Regions from separate parts of the Shinella agrisoli genome, predicted to be linked through region 2. Evidence: predicted binding sites of a transcription regulator. Region 2 holds the regulator's gene; each other region holds the start of a gene.
What was found. The regulator PhoB, encoded in region 2, activates phosphate uptake and scavenging genes when phosphate is short. The targets are predictions, from matches to a motif close to TGTCATNNANCTGTCAT.
Positions count from the first base shown of each region.

Region 1: ACIIOY_RS23940 (DUF2794 domain-containing protein) is a predicted target of PhoB. The motif match lies at 1,371-1,387, and genes of this name have one in related genera.
Region 3: ACIIOY_RS14065 (esterase-like activity of phytase family protein) is a predicted target of PhoB. The motif match lies at 1,306-1,322, and genes of this name have one in related genera.

Region 1 is NZ_JBJIEP010000031.1:11,319-13,581, forward strand. It holds gene acnA (aconitate hydratase AcnA) at 1-107, shown strand, start outside; gene ACIIOY_RS23935 (DUF1223 domain-containing protein) at 266-1,021, shown strand; gene ACIIOY_RS23940 (DUF2794 domain-containing protein) at 1,408-1,782, shown strand; gene ACIIOY_RS23945 (GNAT family N-acetyltransferase) at 1,872-2,263, opposite strand, start outside.
Region 2 is NZ_JBJIEP010000008.1:26,990-29,252, reverse strand. It holds gene pstB (phosphate ABC transporter ATP-binding protein PstB) at 1-234, shown strand, start outside; gene phoU (phosphate signaling complex protein PhoU) at 273-998, shown strand; gene phoB (phosphate regulon transcriptional regulator PhoB) at 1,019-1,702, shown strand; gene ACIIOY_RS10270 (GcrA family cell cycle regulator) at 1,845-2,263, opposite strand, start outside.
Region 3 is NZ_JBJIEP010000011.1:119,750-122,012, reverse strand. It holds gene ACIIOY_RS14065 (esterase-like activity of phytase family protein) at 1-1,253, opposite strand, end outside; gene hupB (DNA-binding protein HupB) at 1,541-1,816, opposite strand; gene lon (endopeptidase La) at 2,022-2,263, opposite strand, start outside.

The DNA of each region.
Region 1 (2,263 bases), on a different contig from region 2:
CGGTGAAGGAGGTCCCGCTCCTCTGCCGCATCGACACGCTCGACGAGGTGACCTACATGAACAACGGCGGCATCCTGCAGACCGTCCTGCGCGACCTTGCCGCCTGACCGGTTTCGGCCTGAAAACGCGATGCCGGGGCTTTATGCCCCGGCATTTTTCGTTTGCAGGGGCAAAAATCTCACTCCATCGTGACTTCCTGTTGAAGCGGCAAGCGCGTATGACGGGCCCGAAAGCCGGCCCTTCCGGCGCTCCATTGGAAATGACCATGCCGAGACCGTACATACCGGAATGTCTGGCGATCCTGCTGACGCTCGGAGCCGGCACCGTTCACGCGCAGGAAGCGGCCGGGCCGAAGGGCGTCGTCGAGCTTTTCACCAGCCAGGGCTGTTCTTCCTGTCCGCCCGCCGACAAGGCGCTGGAGACGCTGGCGCGCGAGGGCAAGGTGGTCGCCCTCTCCTACCACGTCGACTACTGGAACTATCTCGGCTGGACGGATACGCTCGCCTCCAAGGACAACACCGACCGGCAATATGCCTATGCGCGCATGTTCGGCCGCAACGGCGTCTACACGCCCCAGGCCGTGCTGAACGGCCGCGAGCACATCAACGGCGCCGACCTTTCCGGCATCCGCGCCCGCATCGCCTCCATGCCGGGCGAGGGCAAGGGGCTGCGGGTGCCCGTCGATGTCACGGTGCAGAACGACGAGTTGCGCATCCGCGTCGGGCCCGGCGAGGGCAAGGCCAATATCGTCATCGCCTATTTCGAGCGGGAACGCACGATCGACATCGACAAGGGCGAGAACCGCGGCAAGACGGTGAACTACTGGCATGCCGTGACCGACATGGAGACGATCGGCATGTGGGAGGGCAAGGAGACCAACCTGATCCTGCCGGCCGACATGCTGAAGAAGAAAAAGAAATCCGGCGGCTGCGCAGTGCTTCTCCAGCGCATGAAGACCGCCGATACGCCCGGCGCGATACTGGGCGCGACGGTGCTGGCGGGCGGCAAGGCTTCGCGATGACCCCGATGGGCGCGCGGCGGTTCTGAGGCATGTGCAGGAAACCCGAAGGGCTCGGGCGCTTCGGGGAGGTCCGGTCCGGCTTCTTCGAGGGGCTGGGGCTTGAGGGTTCGAAGAAAGACGGACCGGACCGGGACGAAGCTGCCGGCAACGGAATACAAGGCAACTTCGACAGACGCCTGGCGTATCGGTCCGGCTTCCCGCACAAGGCAGCAGGCCGGTACGCGCTGCGACGGGCGGACTCTCTCCTTAAAATTGGGCGTCTGTTTGTCTGAAATGCGGCGAGACGGATTTTTGCAAAAACACGGGACTCGGCCCATCCGCCTTGCTTTTCGGTGCCGCTCAGGCACACTGTCACCGTGCCGTCACAGACGAGGTGCGGAGATTCGATGACCGATCAGCCGGATTTGCAGGCGTCCAATGTCGTGGTCGACCTCAGGGAATACCGCAGCAGCAAGGATCCGCTACCGGTGACCTTCCATCGGCGCGAGCTCGACGCGATCCTCTGGGTCTATGGCCGCATGGTCGGCGAGGGCGAGTGGCGCGACTACGCCATTGACCATATGCGCGACAAGGCGGTCTTCTCCATCTTCAAGCGTTCCGGCGAAATGCCGCTCTACCGCATCGAGAAGAACCCCAGGCTCGCCGCCAAGCAGGGCGCCTACAGCGTCGTCAACCAGCACGGCACGATCCTCAAGCGCGGCCACGAGCTGAACCAGGTGCTGAAGGTGTTCGACAAGGTTCTCCGCCTCGTCGAGACGTGAGGAGAAGCCCTTCCCGGCCGGCTGCTTTCACTTTCAATGGGGGTCATCCTCGGGCTTGACCCGAGGGCCGGCCATGACGGAGGAGAGACCTAACCCATCGTCCCCGGATACTCCGTCGCCGACGGTTCCGTCTGCGCGCCTTCGCCGAGGGCGCGCTGCATGAAGACCGTGTCGAGCCAGCGGCCGTGCTTGAAGCCGGTCGCGGTCAGGCGGCCGCTGTGCGTGAAGCCGGCGGCGGCGTGCACGGCGATGGAGGCCGGGTGCGCCCCGCCGATGACCGCCACCATCTGCCGGAAACCGAGGTCCGTGCAGCGGCGGATCAGCTCCGCCAGGAGCGCCTTGCCGACGCCCTTGCCGCGCGCTTCGGGCGCGAGATAGACCGAGTCCTCGACCAGCCAGCGATAGGCCGGACGGGTGCGGAAGGCCGACGCATAGGCATAGCCGAGGATGAGGCCGGTCTGCTCCACCGCGACGATATAGG
Region 2 (2,263 bases):
TGCTCGGCGCTGGACCCGATCGCGACGGCCAAGGTCGAGGAACTGATCCACGAGCTGCGCGCCAACTTCACCATCGTCATCGTGACGCACTCGATGCAGCAGGCGGCCCGCGTCTCGCAGCGCACCGCCATGTTCCACCTCGGCAACCTCGTCGAGGAGAACGACACGGACAAGATGTTCACCAACCCGGACGACCAGCGCACGCAGGACTACATCATGGGCCGCTTCGGCTGACGCCCGTTTTCCTGACCACGCGCAGCAAGGACAAAGCCATGCCGACCCATATCGTCTCGATCTACGACGAAGAACTGAAGTACCTTTCCCGCCGCATCTCCGAAATGGGCGGCACCGCCGAGCAGATGGTGTCGGATTCCGTCCGCGCCCTCGTCACCACCGACGCGGCGCTGGCGCAGAAGGTGATCTCGGAAGACGTCATCCTCGACAATGCCGAGCGCCAGATCAACGAGAAGGCGATCGTCACCATCGCCAAGCGCCAGCCGATGGCGGCGGACCTGCGCGAGATCATGGGCGCGATCCGCATCGCGGCCGAGCTGGAGCGCGTCGGCGACCTCGGCAAGAACACCGCCAAGCGTGTCATCGCCGTGCAGAGCTCGGGCATGCCGCGCAAGCTCGCCCGCGGCCTCGAGCACCTTGCCGAGCTCGCCCTGATGCAATTGAAGGAAGTGCTCGACGTCTTCGCCACGCGCTCGGTCGACAAGGCCAAGGCCATCCGCGAGCGCGACGACGAGATCGACGCGATCTACACCTCGCTGTTCCGCGAGCTCCTGACCTACATGATGGAGGATCCGCGCAACATCACGCCCTGCACGCACCTCCTGTTCTGCGCCAAGAACATCGAGCGCATCGGCGACCATGCGACGAACATCGCCGAAACCATCTACTACATGGCGACCGGCTCGCAGCCCGAGGGCGAGCGCCCGAAGGACGATACCTCGACGTCGGTGGTTGCCGCCGGCACCAGCGACGTCTCCGAGTAACGAGAGCAGGGTTCAGGTCCATGGTGCCCAGAATTGCCGTCGTGGAAGACGAGGAGGCGCTGAGCGTCCTCCTGCGCTACAATCTCGAGGCCGAAGGCTTCGAGGTCGATACGATCCTCTCCGGTGACGAGGCCGAGATGCGCTTGCAGGAGCGCATGCCGGACCTGCTCATCCTCGACTGGATGCTGCCCGGCGTTTCCGGCATCGAGCTGTGCCGGCGCCTGCGCCAGCGGCCGGAAACCGAGCGCCTGCCGATCATCATGCTGACGGCGCGCGGCGAGGAGAGCGAGCGGGTCCGCGGCCTTGCCACCGGCGCGGACGATTATGTGGTCAAGCCCTTCTCGACGCCGGAGCTCGTCGCCCGCGTGCGCGCCATGCTCCGCCGGGCCAAGCCGGAGGTCGTCTCGACGGTCCTGCGCTGCGGCGACATCGAGCTCGACCGCGAGACGCACCGCGTCCACCGCCGCACCCGCGAAGTGCGCCTCGGCCCGACGGAGTTCCGCCTGCTGGAGTTCCTGATGACCTCGCCAGGCCGCGTCTTCTCCCGCTCGCAGCTCCTCGACGGCGTCTGGGGCCATGACATCTATGTCGACGAGCGCACCGTCGACGTGCATGTCGGCCGCCTGCGCAAGGCGCTCAACTTCGCCAACATGCAGGACGTCATCCGCACAGTCCGCGGCGCCGGCTATTCGCTGGAAGCCTGAGGCGAAAAGTTTCCTCCCAAGGACGGAATGGGCCCTTCGGGGCCTGTTTCGCGTTTTGCGGTGCGTTGACCTCGCCCTTATTCTCCAACCCAGACGAAAACGGGCCCTTCCGGGCCCGCGTCTCAGTCCACGCTCGTGCTGTTCACCGCATCCGCCGCCGCTCGGCCGAGGGCTGGTAGGCGAGGCGCTGGTGGTAGGTGCAATAGGGCGAGTTGTCCGGGGACTCGTTGCCGCAGAAATGGAAGTCGTCGTTCAGCGGATCGCCGATCGGCCATTTGCAGGTGCGCTCGGTGAGCTGCGTCAGTTCCAGCCGGCGCGACATCGGCACGACCACGGCATTGCCGTTGGCCGGAACCGGAAGCTGGTCGCTCTGCGCGTCGAAATCGATCTCTTCCTTGGCGATGGTGTTGCCGGCCGGGCGCGCCACGGTGCGGGCGGTGACGGCGCGGGCCGCGAAGTTGGACGGGCGCGGGGCTGCCGCCGCCGGGCGCTTCGGGCGCGATGCGCTCTGCGTGCCGCCGGCCTTGGCCCGGCCCGGCAGGTTCAACCGGTGCACCTTGC
Region 3 (2,263 bases), on a different contig from region 2:
GAGCGGGCGCCGCCGTCCTCGACGAGGTCGGTCTCGTTGGCCGTCACGAAGAGGTTGCGGCTCGGGATGGCGACCGCGCCTTCGGGGCCGATGCCCGACGGCAGGAGCTGGAGAAGCTCTGGCTCGGCGCCGGTGTCCTTGTAGACGCCGACGACCGACGCGCGCTCGGCCAGCACGAAGAACAGGGTATCCTCGCCGAACTTCGCCGCTTCCAAGCCTTCCGGTTCGATGCCCTTCTTGTTGCGCTTGTCGGGATAGTGGCCGATCTTGGCGATCTCGCGCTCGAGGCCTGCGCCGTTCTCGTAGAGCACCTTGCCCGCCTTGTCGAAGATGGTGAAGCCGCGCGCGCCGCCCTTCCAGTCGCCCTCGTTGGCGACGACGAGGCGGTTGTCGTCCAGCCACTTCACGGCGTCGGGCTCGCGGGCGACATCCTCCATCCTGCCGGTGAACGTCAGCGCGCCGTCCTTCTCCGTGTCGATGCCGTCGAGGCTGACCGCGCCGGCGGAGAAGTGGCTCTTCACCGCGCCGGTCCTGCCGTCGACGATGACGATATGGTTGTTTTCCTGCAGCGTGACGGCGATCTCGTCGAGGTCGTTGAAGGAAACGAATTCCGGCTCCGGATCCTCGCCGGCGACCTCGGCAAGGCCGGTCAGCGCCACGCGCTTCAGGGAGCCGCAATCGACGACGCCGTCCTTGACGGAGACGAGCACGAGGTCGCCGGCCGGCATCTGCGGGATGGCGCCGTCGTTGACCTCCTCGTCACGTTCGTTCTCGATGGCGATCGCGGCGATCGTCTTGTCCTTGTTGAGCGCGATGGAATCGGGCTGGCCGCCGATGTCGCAGGTCGCCTCCACCGTTTTGGAGGCGAGATCGACCTGGGCGAGGACGCCGGACGGATCGGTGAAGCTCTGGCGCGTGTTGACCGCGACGAGCGCCTTGCCGCCGGCGACCGCCACCGAGGTGGGCTCGCCGTCGAAGGAGACGATGCCGCCGGCCTTCGGGACCTTCGCGTCGGTAATGTCGATGAAGCCGATGGCCTTCAGCGGGCTGTCGGAATAGACGAGCGTGTTGCCGTCCTCGGACGCGGCGATGATCTCGGACGAGGTGGGCGTCGCCCTGTCCACGCCTTCCGGCAGGTTGTCGGCGACGGCGAAGGACGCGATGCGGTTGAAGACGGGCTCGGCGCCGGCGGCGGGCGCCACGGATGCGGCGAGGACCGCTGCCAGGGCAGCGGTGAGCGAACGGGTTTTCATGGAAACCTCCGGGGTCCGGTATTAAGGAACCCGGCGGTTCTGAGGCCTCCATGTTACAACCCGATGACAATGCGGTTGCAACCGCAGGCCCTGCCCACAAATAAAAAGGGGTCCGGCTGAACCGGACCCCTGCCCTGAAACTCAGGATTGGCGGCGGAGTGGATAACCGCTCTGCCCTCCAGCGCCGTCCCGCACCACGCGTGAGACGAAAAGGCGCCGCAGAACGTCAAGGCTGCTGCACGATACCCCCGAAACCGACAGGTCCGGGTTCATGCGGCGGCATGGGATCAGCCGTTGACGGCGTCCTTCAGGCCCTTGCCGGCCGAGAACTTCGGCACGTTGCGTGCCGGGATCTCGATCTCGGCGCCGGTCGAAAGGTTGCGGCCCTTCGAGGCTTCACGGCGCGATACGGAGAAATTGCCGAAACCGACGAGACGAACGTCGCCGCCGTTCTTGAGTTCGCCCTGGATCGTGTCGAAAACGGCGTCGACAGCAGATGCTGCGTCCGTCTTCGACAGGCCCGACTTCTCAGCCACTGCGGATACGAGTTCATTCTTGTTCATGTTTCCACCCCTTTCTTACGGTTTGAAACGACTCATACAAGTCGGGGGCAGAATACGCATCGCCCCTCGCCTCGCAAGAATATTTCGTCTCAATCCCCTGAGAATCCGGGGTTTACACACTCTTTTCGACGAAAAAGACCGGCCCGAGGGCCGGTCTTTTGCCGTTTCGCACCAAAATGGAGGGCATTTCACCAAGTGCTAAGGCTCAATGAGCCACCGCGCCGGGCCCGTCCTCGGACGATTCGACCGTCGGAACATTGGCCGTTCCGGCCGTTCCGTCCCACTCGATCGGCTCGGGCTTGCGCAGCAGCGCATGCTCGATCACCTCGCCCATGCGGGAGACCGGGATGATCTCCATGTTGTTCTTTACGTTGTCCGGGATGTCCGCCAGGTCCTTGGCGTTCTCTTCCGGGATCAGCACCTTCTTGATGCCGCCGCGAAGCGCTG